Lentimicrobium sp. L6: one gene and its partner. The protein of the gene in region 1 interacts with the protein of each later gene in a pairwise test. Links are inferred from orthologs where the notes say so. Each region holds a gene or a part of one and is shown in the gene's direction. Other genes may lie near its edges.

Region 1 (6,971 bases):
TTTGAATTGCTGAAGAAGCTTTAATTGATGCTCATTGGTTTTAAAAACAATAAACTGAAGCACGATAAAAGGAGTGGCAGATTTGAGTTCTTCTTTAGCTTGGACTAGATTTTTTATGCCTTGGATAACTTGTTTAAACTGTCCGCCAACTCTATATTTTTCGTAGGTTTCTTGGTCGAGGCCATCCAATGAAATAATGATTCTGTTTAATCCCGAATTTACGGTTTTTATGGCATTATCATGATTTAAGAAATGGCCATTGGTAGAGGTGGAGGTGAATATTCTTTGTGAATGAGCATATTCCACCATTTTAAAAAACTGCTTATTCAAATATGGTTCGCCTTGAAAATAGAGGATAAGCCATATTAGATATTTCTTTTGCTTTTCGATGATGGATTTATAATCATCATAATTCATAGTGCCTGTTGGACGAGTAAATTGTTTTTGTCCGGATGGGCATTCCAAGCAGGAAAGGTTGCAGAAAGTGCCAGTTTCTAGGGATAAACTCCAGGGTTCTCCTTTATGAATTGGGGTTTTCTTTAATAGGGAAATATAATAGCTAGAATATAAGACGGCTAAGTTTTTAATTTTGGCAAAACTTAATACGCTTATAAAACCAAAATAATAGGCTATTTTTTTTCTCACTTCTTTCTTTTGCGATTAACAATAATTTCTCGCAAAATTAGCAGGCCATTTAAGATATTCTGAGGATTTGATGTTATGGAAGTGATAAATCTATCTTTCAATTGCTCAAAAGAATAATAATCCTTAATGTCTACAATGTTTTGATCGAAAGAGGATTCTGTATCTCTTAAATTTTGTTTTAGATGCTCTAGGGTTCCTTCTAAGCCTAGATCTTCTTGAATAGCACTGGCACTATTTAAATCACTCATATCTACCAAGCCTCCTATATTCTTATGGATGGGATCTAAAATCAATGGCTTCTTAAAGATGAAGAGAATGAATCCAAGAATGATATAAAAAAGACTGACGATGAGGTTTCCCATGCCGGGCATGTTCAGAACGTCTGCTAACCATTCAGAAAGGCTTAAAGATAAAAATAGACTTACAAATAACGCTAAAAAACCCATGATGATAGCGAATACAAAGTATCCCGCAGCATGACTCATTTTATTACTTATAGCAAGAAGAGTAATGTCAATCCTAAGATTCACATAATTCTTCATTAAATCGGCAGTTTTAAAAGCAGGATTATTGTCCATCTTCAGCTGGTTTTTCAGTTTGACTTTTGGTCAATTCTTCAATCCCGTCCTCTATTTCATCCATAATGCTTTCGGCAGTTTCATGAAAATCAGAAGACATTTGATTGATTTTATTCTTTAGCTTTTTTCTATTGGTTTTACCATCGTTTGGGGTCAATAATAAAGCTGCTCCCGCTCCTATTGCTGCACCAATTCCCGCTCCTGCCAATAGGGCTAGTAATACTTTTGTTGTTGAAGAATTTTCGCTCATAACTTCGGTTTTGACTTTTATACGCAGAAAACCAAAATAAGTTATATTTTTTTTGTGAGGCTTTGTACCAGCCTAAATTCACCTAAAAATTCACCTGCAATAATACGAAGCACGGTATAGGTTGGGATGGCTAAAATCATTCCTATGGCACCACCTAAAGAACCAGCCATCATAATTACGATAAAGATTTCGAGAGGATGGGCCTTCACTGAGTTGGAATAGATGAGTGGCTGTAGAATAATATTGTCTATTAAGTTGGCGGCCAAGAAAACCAAAACTACTTTTCCGCTTACCAAATAAAAGTCTAAGTAATTACCCGCACCCAGTTCGCCTAAAACGCCTAATACTGTTCCTATTGATGCTCCAATCACTGGTCCTAAATAGGGGATGACATTCATGGTGCCTCCAAAAAATCCAATTAACACAGAGCTTGGAACTCCTAGGAAGGTAAGTCCTAAGATGAGGAGTGTAATCATAGACGCTATTTCTATCATTAACCCAATGAAGTATCGAGCTAGCAATTCTCTAGTTTTTCGGAGTATGTTTTTTATCTTTTTAGAGTGTTGAGAGGGAGTGAGAACTAAAACCATATTAACGAAGAGATTTTCATCTTTTAGGAAGAAGAAAGTCATAAACAATACAGAAAAGGATCCAATGAAAAAGTTTCCCGTAAAGCTCAATAGGTTTTTGATGATATTAGAAAAAGTGGCCACATTTACTATTTGTGTAATCTTTTCATCAATAAGTAGCTCCAATTGTTCGTCGGGTTGGATAAGACCATATTCCAATAGTCTCTTATCGATATTGTGTATGGTTTTGTTCAAATTATTGGATACTCTTTTGTTGTCAATATTGGAGATTACTGTGGCTTGGTAACTTACTATAGGTATGAAAATGAGAATGATAGAAACCATGAGAACGACTTGTGTGATTAGGGTCATAACCGCAGCTAAAGCATTTGATATTCGATGTTTTCCGATTTTTACTTTCCTTAGGGCTCTCACTAATGGTCTTCCAATGAGTGATAATACTAGTGAAATAATTAAAGATGTCACTAAACTACTAAAATACCAAAGAGATAGTGCCAAGAGTAGGGTGAAAACAACAGTAACGACGATACGAGTAATTTTGCTCATAGAATTAATTGTTCTTATTAAAAGAAAGCTAATTTATAAATAATACTGATAGTAGCCGAATTTAACGAAACCTTATACCGTTTTCTTTATTATGGGGAGTGAAAATAGAGATTTTGGTATTATATTTGGCAGCGTAAATCACAAAATATTTTCAATGACTCAAGAGCAAGCAAAGCAAAGAATATCAGAACTTTCTTATGAAATAGAACATCATAATCAATTATACTATGATCAATCTAAACAAGAGATTTCTGATTTGGAATATGATCAACTGCTTGTTGAGCTTATCAAATTAGAAAAAGAAAACCCTCAACTTTTAAGGATGGATAGTCCAAGTCAGAGAGTGGGAGGGAGTATATCCAAGAATTTTGTTCAAATAAAACATCAATATCCTATGCTCTCCCTAGGGAATACCTATAATAGGGAAGAGTTGGCTGAATTTGATCAGCGAGTGAAGAAGATGCTGGGCCAAGAAGAAGTGGAATATGTTTGTGAATTGAAATTTGATGGCGTAGCTATTTCTCTTTGGTATGAAGATGGTAAATTAGAAAAAGCCGTGACGCGTGGTGATGGGGTTCAGGGAGATGTGGTGACGGCCAATATTAAAACTCTTCATTCTATTCCATTGAAATTGAAAGGGGAGGGTTTCCCAAGAAATTTTGAGGTAAGAGGAGAAATTGTGATGCCTCATGCGGGATTTGAAAAGATTAACAGGCAACGAATAGCCAATGGAGAAGAGGCTTTTGCTAATCCTCGAAATGCGGCCAGTGGTAGTATTAAAATGCAAGACAGTAGACAGGTGGCCAAGCGTCCTTTGGAGTGTTTTTGTTATTATGCGCTAGGAGATTTGCCAAATGTGACTACTCATTACGATAGTCTCGTATTGATCAAAAGCTGGGGTTTTAACGTAGCAGATAAGATGGGAAGATATTCCAATATAGAAGATGTATTTGGATTTATCGAAGAGTGGGACGAAGCCAGACATCAGCTTCCTTATGATGTGGATGGTATTGTAATTAAGGTAAATGATTATTCTCAGCAAGAAGAATTGGGTTTTACTGCAAAGAGCCCTCGTTGGGCCATCTCATATAAATTCAAAGCAGAGCAAGGTGTAACTAGATTGATTGATATTGTTTTTCAAGTGGGAAGAACCGGAGCGATTACTCCGGTTGCGGAATTGGATCCCGTAGCCTTAGCCGGCACTATTGTGAGAAGAGCTTCATTACATAATGCTGATATCATTGAGCAATTGGGCTTACGAATTGGGGATATGGTTCAAGTGGAAAAAGGAGGAGAGATTATTCCGAAGATTGTAGGTGTAGAATTGGATAGCAGACCTGCCAATGCTACTCCATTTGATTATATTACTCGTTGTCCAGAATGTGATACTGAATTGACCAGAAACGAAGGAGAAGCTCATCATTATTGCCCAAATATTGATCACTGCCCTCCTCAAATTAAAGGTAGGATAGAGCATTTTATTGGTCGAAAAGCTATGAATATTGATAGTTTGGGAGAAGGAAAGATAGAATTGCTTTTTGATAAAGGACTATTGACCAATGTGGCCGATTTATATGATTTGAACTATCAAAGTTTATTTGGTTTGGAAAAAGTAATGGAAACGGAGGATGGTAAATCTAGACGATTGAGCTTTAAAGAAAAAACAGTAACCAACATATTGAAGGGAATAGAAGAATCAAAAGAGGTTCCTTTTAGTCGTGTTTTATTTGCCCTAGGAATACGATATGTAGGAGCTACCACTGCTCAAAAGCTAGCCAATTATTTTGGAAGTATGCAAGCTTTAATGAAAGCTGATTTGGAAGAGTTGCTTAAAGTAGAGGAGGTTGGAAAGAAAATTGCGGAGTCATTAGTCAAGTATTTCGAGAACGAGGAACATGTGTATGAAATTGGTAGGCTGGATTTTGCAGGTCTTCAGATGGAACAAGTTGAAGAGGTTTTTGAGGTGAGTGATAATAAGTTGGACGGGAAGTCTTTCGTAGTGAGTGGTGTGTTTTCTCGCAACCGTGATGAGCTCAAATCTCTTATAGAGGAATTTGGAGGAAAGAATGTTTCAGCACTTTCAGGTAAGACCAATTATCTTTTAGCTGGTGATAAAATGGGGCCAGCCAAAAAAACAAAAGCGGAAAAGTTAGGGATTCAAATCCTCACAGAAGAAGAATTTAATGCCATGATTTCTTAATTCATTGGAATAGTAACTTCAAAAGTGCTTCCAATATTTGGTGTACTACTGACTTTGATTTCTCCTTTCAGTAAATCCACCGATTTTTTAAGAATGGATAGGCCCATTCCTGTACCTTCTATATTGGTCACGTTTCTAGCGCGGTAGAATGAATCAAATATCATCTGTAGCGTTTCTTCAGTCATTCCAATTCCTTCATCGGTAACTTTAAAGTGGAATAATCCATTGGCTACATGGGCATGAATATGAACAGTAGTTTCTTTTTCGGAATATTTAAAGGCATTAGAGAGGATATTGTTTAATACCTGAGAGAATAGCTTTTTATCTGTCGAGATATCATCCATTTTCTCTTGTACCTGAAGATCTATAGCGTGATTCTTACCAATTCCAATTTCTAGTTTGAATTTTAATTCCTCAAAATAGCTATCGAGACTAAATTCATCTTTCATTACTTCATAGCGGCCTGAGTCAAATTTTTCGATGATTAAGACATCGTTCAATAACTCTAGTAATTCATGAACACTTGTTTTAATGAGCTTGGTATGGCGAAATACTTTCTCTTTAGGTTTATCACGATTGATCAGGCTTTCCATGATTTCAGCAGAACTCATGATAGTGGTCATAGGGGTTCTGAACTCGTGAGATATGGTGGTTACGATTCTACTTTGAAACTCATTGAGCTCTTTTTCCCTCGATAGAGACTTTTCTAACTGCTTGTTCTTATCTTCAATTTCCTTGGTTCTCTCCTGAACTTTAACTTCCAAGGCGTCATTTAATTGAGCCAGTTCCTCTTGTTTTTCTTTCAATTCTACATCAACCAAATGCCTTGAATAGCCCATTTGGACAACGGTTCTCAATGTATCTCGGGTTACGGGTTTTAATACATAGCCAAAAGGTGCGGTTTTCAAGGCTCTGTCAAAAACAGAGTCTTCCGAATTAGCTGTAACGTATATCACTGGGATGTTATAGTCTCGAGTGATGATATCAGCAGCTCCGATACCGTCTGTTGAACCCGGCATATCTATATCCATGAGTACCATATCTGGTCTTAATTCGCCAACCTCCTTAATAACGGTATCGGTATTGGTTCCAAGACCAACCATTTCAAAACCTATTCTTTTGACGGTGATGTTCATCATCTTTCCAGATAATGGGTCATCTTCAGCTACGTATATGGATATTTTTTTCTCGAACATTTGCCTTTATTTTGGTCCAAATTTACTAATAATTTTGATTAAATTATATTTAAGAATGTACTAATTAAATCTATTTGTAGATTGGCTAATAGTCACTTATGCTTGTTGATGTTGAATAGTGAAAAATGTTAAAAAATATGTAAAGGCCATAAAATCAGCCATATAGCCTATTTCTGTGTTTAAAACTTTGTTAATACTCTATTGAAGATTCTTTAATGCTAAGAAATGGAATAAGTAGATTTGATACATGCGAAATAGTACCATCTAGTAAACAAATAGATGGTAAGAAAACTGAAGCTATGATTGAGTTGAAAAAATATATTATTTTGGTTGTTCTGTTAACCTTTGTTTCTATTCAAGGAACATGGGCTAAGGAATCAGATTTTGATAAGGATCCAAACCTTGAGAGCCTGATGCCAGATGATGGTGATTTTCTTCCAGATACTGTTAATGTCTTTCATATTGCAAAAGACGTAAGCGAAATATTTATGAATGCGATCAATGGCTCAGTTTATCATGATGTTCATGGCGATGTAACTCTATTAAATTCAATTTTTATTTCAAATTATACTTCCAATGATGTAGGGCAGGCTTATCAGGAAGCTTTGAATCAGCAGATTAAAGCCAAGAGAGGTGATGTGGGCTTAAATATGAGAGGTGATTATACTGAAAATTTTACTCCAGGGATATCCGTTGACGAAGATCTTACCTTTAAAAGAAGGTTTTATGTAGGTTTGGAATGGGATATTATAAAAGGTGGTTTATTCGATGCCAATAATCAAATACATCAAATGAAGATGCAAGCCATTCTTAAGGAGTATGAAACTTTGGAATATGCTGAGCAAGAAAACTACCGCTACCTATTTAATTATATCAACTATATATTTAATGTTAGAAAAGTAAAGGTGCTTGAGGAGAGAAAAAACCTAGTGAAGAAACAGTTGGAGTTTACTAAGGAATTATATC
Region 2 (7,293 bases), on another replicon or contig:
AAATAGAATTCAGTAGGATAAATAAACCCGGTAAAGGATCGTCAATTTGTTCCAATGTAATTGAGTGTTGATTATGAATGCAAAAATAAGTGTTTTTATATTAGATTTCTTAATGCAGGAAAAAAAATATGAATTCTTTTTTTTTAATGGGAGAAGTACCTATTTGCCTAGTACAAAGTAGGCTGTGGTAGTTAAGAAATCACGTAAATAGGGGATGCCAGATATTATAGCAGATTGTTTTCGAGCCTGTAGACCAAATTTATATTTATAATTGGGGTTGATCAGGTAAAACTGTTTTTTGAGTACTTTGAGTTGGGCTTTTTTTGAAATTCTATAAAATCTGTTGATGCTTATCTGGGTATCTTTCACTTCTAGTAATCCGTCAACAACTCCTTGTCTTTTATCACCCATCTTTAACATGGTTTTGTATATTGGCCGTGGTAAGATATGATAGTAAGGGAGTTTTGAAAGCCACTTGTTTTGTAACATCTGCTGGTGACCACCAAAAGGCATACACCAAGGTGGCATTCCTATAAAAATAATTCCATTTTCATTTAACAATGAAGCCAACTGCTTTAGCATTTTCTCCTGATCATGAACATGTTCTATCACATCTTTGAGAATAATTAAATCAAAACCTTGTCCCAATTCTTCTTTGGTGATATCATGAATGTCTTTATTGAAGAATCGTACTTTATTTTGAGAAATTTCCTCAGCCATAAACTCTTTGGCTAGTTTTACTCGTCCACTACTTAATTCTATACCTACGGCATGATGTCCAATTTCAGTAAAAGCCTTTAACACGCCAGCCTCCGCAGAACCTACTTCACAAATGCTTAATGGTTTCTTTTCTCCAAGAAACTCCTCCACAAAAGGAATGATATAATCTCTACTGTGCTCAAATTGCTGATTGAAATAAACTGCTTTCTTGGTATGGAAATCGAAGGCCATGATTCATTATTGTTTGCAGCAAAAGTAATCTTTATTTAGAATTTACAGTTAAGATAGACATGCCGAATTATTCAAAATCTTGTTAATTCTTATTAGAAAGAATAATAAATTCACTTTTTAGAAATTGAATCCGATTACAATAGGAGTAATTAATACCTCGAAAACAGTTTCTTCTATTGATTGTTGATGATTCCCATCGTTGTCGTATTCATTATGATAATCATAGTACATTACTCCATGAATTCTTAATCCAAACTGAAATCTTTTATAATGGTAAAATCCTGCTGCACTAAAGCCATAATTTAATCCAATAATATCATTGAAACCATCCATGGTTCCTAATGATATCTCAGGACCTATATCAATATGGAATTTTTCTGGAAATAAAAACCTGTATTGAATTTGTAATGTGATGAGGTCAATAATATCAAAATCAATATATGTGGAAATTGGAAATCGAAATCCTATACCCGTTTTTAATCGGGCACCTACTCCAAATTGTTCAGAAAATCTATAGGTGTAATCATATGAAACTGCTAATGGCTCTAATGAAAAACTATGTTGATTTTTTTGTGTGAAAAATGAATAATCTTTATCCTGTGAATAGAGGTTAATAGTAATGATACTAAACAGAATTAATAGTGTTTTTTTCATGTTATTCCTTTTCAATAATATCAAAAGTAGAGAAAAATGACGGGTTTGTTAAATCAGGGATGAATATTAATAAATTATTGGCTATTATCAGCTCAATGAAGTCATTTCTAGATTAGAAATTATTATTCGCGTTTTCAAGGCTTTTATATTAAATTTGCGCCCTTAAAATAGACTACAATCAGCTATTTAAATTTCTTAGTGCTTCTTTGTGCCTTAGTGCCTTAGTGGCAATAAAAGTAGATTAGCTAATAATAAAGATAATAACAGCATGGAGTATAACTTTAACGAAATAGAAAAAAAGTGGCAAGCCTATTGGGCAGAACACAAGACTTTTAAAGCAGAAATAAAAAAAGACAAGCCTAAGTTTTATGTCTTAGATATGTTTCCTTATCCTTCTGGTGCTGGACTACATGTGGGCCATCCTCTAGGATATATTGCCTCTGATATTTATTCTCGTTATAAAAGAAACAAAGGTTTCAATGTTTTGCATCCAATGGGATATGATGCTTATGGTCTTCCTGCTGAGCAATATGCCATTCAAACAGGAACACATCCTGCTGTTACTACAGAAAAGAATATTGCTCGTTATCGTCAGCAGTTAGACCAAATTGGTTTTTCTTTCGATTGGGATAGGGAAGTAAGAACATCCGACCCACAATATTACAAATGGACACAATGGACTTTCATTCAATTATTCCATTCCTATTTTAATAATGAGACCAATAAGGCTGATAAAATTGAAACTCTGGTTGCGAAATTTGAAGCTGAAGGAAATAACAATGTAAATGCAGCCACTTCTCAAGAAGAGATTTTTACTGCTGAAGATTGGAAAGCAAAATCAGAATTTGAGCAGCAAGAATTATTGATGAATTATCGTTTGGCTTATTTGGCCAATACAACTGTGAATTGGTGTCCAGCTTTAGGTACCGTACTTGCTAATGATGAAGTAAAAGAAGGATTATCAGAAAGAGGAGGTCATCCAGTTGAGAAACGAATGATGAAACAGTGGTTGCTACGAATTACTGCTTATTCTCAACGTTTGCTAGATGGTTTAAATACCATCGATTGGAGTGATTCTTTAAAAGAAACGCAACGCAACTGGATTGGTCGTTCCGAAGGAGCTTCTGTAGATTTTGAAGTAAAGGGAGTTGAGGAGAAGATAGAAGTATTTACTACTCGTCCTGATACTCTATTTGGAGCAACTTATATGGTTTTAGCTCCTGAACACGAATTGGTATCTCAAATCACCACTGATGAGCAAAAAGCAGAAGTAGAAGAATATGTGACCTGGGCTAAAAATCGTTCTGAAAGAGAGCGTATGTCAGAAGTAAAAACCGTAAGCGGGAAATTCACTGGTGGTTACGGAATCAATCCTCTAACAGGGCAAGAAATTCCAATTTGGGTAGCTGATTATGTATTGATGGGTTATGGAACGGGTGCTATTATGGCGGTTCCTGCACACGATACTCGCGATTTTGCTTTTGCTAAACATTTTGAATTACCTATTGTTCAAGTGGTGAGCCAAGAAGGAGAAGAACCAACTGACCCAGCAACTTGGGAAGATTCTTACGATTCTAAAGATGGAATTTCTATCAATTCTGGTTTCTTAACCGGAATGAAAACGAAAAAAGCCATTAAAGCTGCCATCCATAAAGTAAAAGAAATGGGAATTGGCGAAGGCACCATCAATTACAGATTGCGTGATGCTATTTTTAGTCGTCAAAGATATTGGGGAGAACCATTCCCAGTTTATTATAAAGATGGAATGCCTCAAACCTTAAATGAGGACCAACTTCCATTAGAATTACCAGAAGTAGATAAATATCTTCCTACAGAAAGCGGTGAGCCACCATTGGCCCGAGCTACCAATTGGAAAACTGAGGAGGGTTATCAGTTAGAGACCAATACTATGCCTGGTTTTGCTGGTTCTAGTGCCTACTATTATCGCTATATGGATCCTAATAATCAGAATGAGTATTTCTCAAAAGAAGCTATCGATTATTGGCAAAATGTAGATTTATATCTAGGTGGTGATGAGCATGCAACTGGACACTTATTATATTCTCGTTTCTGGGGAATGTTTCTTTTCGATTTAGGTTTAACTGTAAAAGCTGAGCCTTTCCAGAAATTGATTAATCAAGGGAAAATTCAAGGACGTTCAAGCTTTGTGTATAGAGTGAATGGTACCAATAAGTATGTCAGCTTTGGATTAAGAAAAGAATACCAAACTACTCGTTTACATGTAGATATCAGTTTTGTAAATAATGATGTGTTAGATACAGAGGCTTTCAAAGCATGGAGAGCAGAGTATGCCGATGCAGAATTTATTTTAGAGGATGGTAAATATGTTTGTGGTTGGGAAGTTGAGAAAATGTCCAAGTCCAAATATAATGTTCAGAATCCTGATGATTTAATTGAGAAGTATGGCGCTGATACTTTCCGTTTATATGAAATGTTCCTCGGGCCTCTAGAGAGTCATAAACCTTGGGATACCAATGGGATTGAAGGTGTCTTCCGCTTTATGCGTAAGTTCTGGAGATTATTCCACAATGAGCAAAACGAGTTTGAGGTGAGTGATGCTGAGCCAACCAAAGCTGAGTTGAAAATCCTTCACCAAACCATTAAGAAAGTAGCCGACGATATTGAGCGTTTCTCGTTTAATACCACAGTGAGTCAGTTTATGATTTGTACCAATGAGCTTACAGATTTAAAATGCAATAAGAAGGCTATTCTTGAACCACTTACCATTTTAATTGCAAGTTATGCGCCTCATATTGCTGAGGAATTATGGCAGAATTTTGGTCATCAAGAAAGTATTTCAGAAGCGGAATATCCAACATTTGTTGCAGAACATGTAGCTGAAAATAATTTCTCTTACCCTGTTTCCTTTAACGGAAAAATGAGATTTAAAATGGAATTAGCAGTGACCATGAACCCAAAACAAGTGGAGGAGGCTGTGTTAAATAGCCCAGAAGCTGAAAAGTGGTTACAAGGAAAAGCTCCTAAGAAAGTGATTGTGGTGCCTAAGCGTATTGTGAACATTGTGATTTAATTTGTTTTGCTCCCTGAGCTTGTCGAAGGGCGCAAAGCTATAAAGGCACAAAAAAAAAGAGATGTCATCGCAAAAGTCGATGGCATCTCTTTTTGCGTTTTATTACTTGAAACTGAGGGGTCAAAGTCTTGAGTAAAGCGAAAGGATTGAGGCCCTAGGATATGAAAGATAAAACCAAGGATGCTGCCCCTTCGTGTATTTCTACTAAGTTCAATGTAAACCTCAGGGCTATCACCCTTTACATCAAACTAAGGGATTAAAGCCTTGAATATGCGAAAGGAAGTTTTACCCTGAATTTAGGAATCTGAAAAGAAACAGTAGCTCGATATTTTGTTAGTATGTAATAAAAAACTTACTAATAAAAAACTTACTAATAAAAAACTTACTAATAAAAAACTTACATATATTACTTGATAATCCATGTTGAATGACCTATCTTTGTGATAAATATTTGATAGATGAAAATTCCTTTTGTATATGGTAAGTTAGCACTTTTTTCTGATTTCACTGACAGAGAAACGGAATTAGAAAGGCTTGTAAATAACTTTAAATCAGGCGTTAATACTATGCTTATTTCTCCTAGGCGATGGGGTAAGTCTTCTTTGGTGGTGAAGGCTGCAGATCGAGTTATTGCTAAAAACAAAAAAGTAAAGGTTTGTTTTATTGATGTGTTTGAGGTAAGAACTGAAGCTCAGTTTTATCAAGTTTTGGCAGAGGCCGTTATGAAGGTGACTACATCTAGAATTGATGAAATAGGGGGGTATTTGCAAAGATTCATGTCGAAACTACTTCCTAAAATTAGTTTCAGTCCGGATAATATGCAAGAAATATGCCTAGCATTCGATTGGAAAGATTTGCAAAAACATCCGTCAGAAGTTTTAGATCTAGCCGAAAAAATGGCCATTGAAAAGAAAATAGAAATAGTTTTGTGTTTTGATGAATTCCAAAATATAGCTGCTTTTGAACATCCTTTAGCATTTCAGAAGAAACTACGCTCTCATTGGCAAAAACATCAAAAAGTGAGTTATTGCTTATATGGTTCTAAGCGACATATGATGATGGATATATTTACTTCTCCCTCAATGCCATTTTATAAGTTTGGAGATGTCTTTTTTTTAGAAAAGATAAAAGAAGATAAATGGGTGCCTTTTATTCAAAGTAAATTTTTAGAAAGCAAAAAAAAGATACATGAAAAAGATGCTCGACTAATAGCACAATTAGTAGAGAACCATCCATACTATGTACAGCAATTGGCACAACTGACTTGGCTAAGAACCATAAACACCTGTAAATCTCCATCTATACACGATGCTCATGATACCTTGATGCTTCAATTATCGCTATTGTTTCAAAATATCACGGATTCATTGTCAATAATGCAGGTTCATTTTCTGAAGGCTTTGGTAAACGGAGAAACAAGATTAAGTTCAAAAAAAATTTTGGACACTTATGATTTAGGTTCCTCAGCAAATATCTCACAGCTTAAAAAAGCCTTAGCAAATCGTGAAATCATTGATATTGTTACAAACGAAGTGAATTTTACTGATCCCGTTTATAAAGCTTGGTTAAAGAAATATTATTTTAAAATAAAATAGGCAAGATTTAGTGATGGAATATATGGATTACTTGGAATTCCAAGGACACTATCTCTAGCTATAATCCAGTTGAACCAAAAGGGAATTGAGGCCTTAGTTTCCTATAACACTCATCAAAAATATCAAGGACGCTATCCCCTCATGCTTTAAGGTAACTTAAGGGATCAAAGTCCCAAAGGGGATTGAAGCCCTGGTATCAGGAAGACAAATCAAGGACACTATCCCATCGTACCTCAGGGCTATCATCCTTTAGTTAATACATATTAAAAAGAAAAAATCCACTCAACATAGGCTAAGTGGATTTTCTAGATTTAAAATGATGGTGTAATTAAAACAAACCGTCAATCAATTTCTCATCAGTAAAATTTGGTAGTGTAACCTTCAGGTCTGGATTTACATCCATGGCACGTTTAATAGCAAATACAGCTTCTTCGTTTCTGGCCCAGCTTCTTCTGCTGATTCCATTATTTACATCCCAGAAAAGCATGCTTTTTAATCTGCGCTCTGCATCGGAAGAACCATCTAATAGCATGCCAAAGCCACCGTTAATTACTTCTCCCCAGCCAACACCACCACCATTGTGGATGCTTACCCAAGTAGCTCCTCTGAAAGAATCGCCAATGACATTTTGAATCGCCATATCGGCAGTGAATGAAGAACCATCATAAATATTTGAAGTTTCGCGGAAAGGGCTATCCGTACCAGAAACATCATGGTGATCACGACCTAAAACTACAGGAGCTGTAATTCTACCTTCTTCAATTGCCTTGTTAAATGCAGCAGCAATTTTTATTCTTCCTTCTGCATCGGCATAAAGGATTCTAGCTTGAGAACCCACCACTAGTTTGTTTTCTTGTGCTCCTTTAATCCATTGAATATTATCAGCCATTTGGCCTTGGATTTCCTTAGGACTACTGGCCATGATTTCTGCTAGAACATCACTAGCAATCTGGTCAGTGATTTCTAAGTCTTTAGGGTCGTTTGAAGTACAAACCCAACGGAAAGGACCAAAACCATAATCAAAAAACATAGGTCCCATAA

Evidence for each region.
Region 2: the proteins of ligA (region 1) and leuS interact in binary tests that used the Escherichia coli proteins (3 or more experiments, as listed by UniProt). The link is inferred for Lentimicrobium sp. L6 from one-to-one orthologs.

What each region holds. Positions count from the first base shown.
Region 1 is NZ_JABKCA010000009.1:27,352-34,322, forward strand. Bases 2,317-5,286 are described here. They hold ligA (NAD-dependent DNA ligase LigA), read left to right. Parts: upstream 2,317-2,763; coding sequence 2,764-4,809; downstream 4,810-5,286. Other genes in these bases: HNS38_RS03595 (AI-2E family transporter), read right to left, coding at 2,317-2,609; HNS38_RS03605 (hybrid sensor histidine kinase/response regulator), read right to left, coding at 4,806-5,286. In the rest of the region: HNS38_RS21030 (radical SAM/SPASM domain-containing protein), read right to left, coding at 1-645; HNS38_RS03585 (hypothetical protein), read right to left, coding at 642-1,223; HNS38_RS03590 (YtxH domain-containing protein), read right to left, coding at 1,213-1,473; more of HNS38_RS03595, read right to left, coding at 1,515-2,316; more of HNS38_RS03605, read right to left, coding at 5,287-6,005; HNS38_RS03610 (SPOR domain-containing protein), read left to right, coding at 6,221-6,971. UniProt on the Escherichia coli protein: DNA ligase that catalyzes the formation of phosphodiester linkages between 5'-phosphoryl and 3'-hydroxyl groups in double-stranded DNA using NAD as a coenzyme and as the energy source for the reaction.
Region 2 is NZ_JABKCA010000003.1:63,774-71,066, forward strand. Bases 1,566-4,857 are described here. They hold leuS (leucine--tRNA ligase), read left to right. Parts: upstream 1,566-1,873; coding sequence 1,874-4,657; downstream 4,658-4,857. Other genes in these bases: HNS38_RS01480 (hypothetical protein), read right to left, coding at 1,566-1,605. Also shown: gliding motility-associated protein GldE, read right to left, coding at 1-55; HNS38_RS01475 (bifunctional 2-polyprenyl-6-hydroxyphenol methylase/3-demethylubiquinol 3-O-methyltransferase UbiG), read right to left, coding at 160-951; more of HNS38_RS01480, read right to left, coding at 1,069-1,565; HNS38_RS01490 (ATP-binding protein), read left to right, coding at 5,116-6,252; HNS38_RS01495 (urocanate hydratase), read right to left, coding at 6,581-7,293.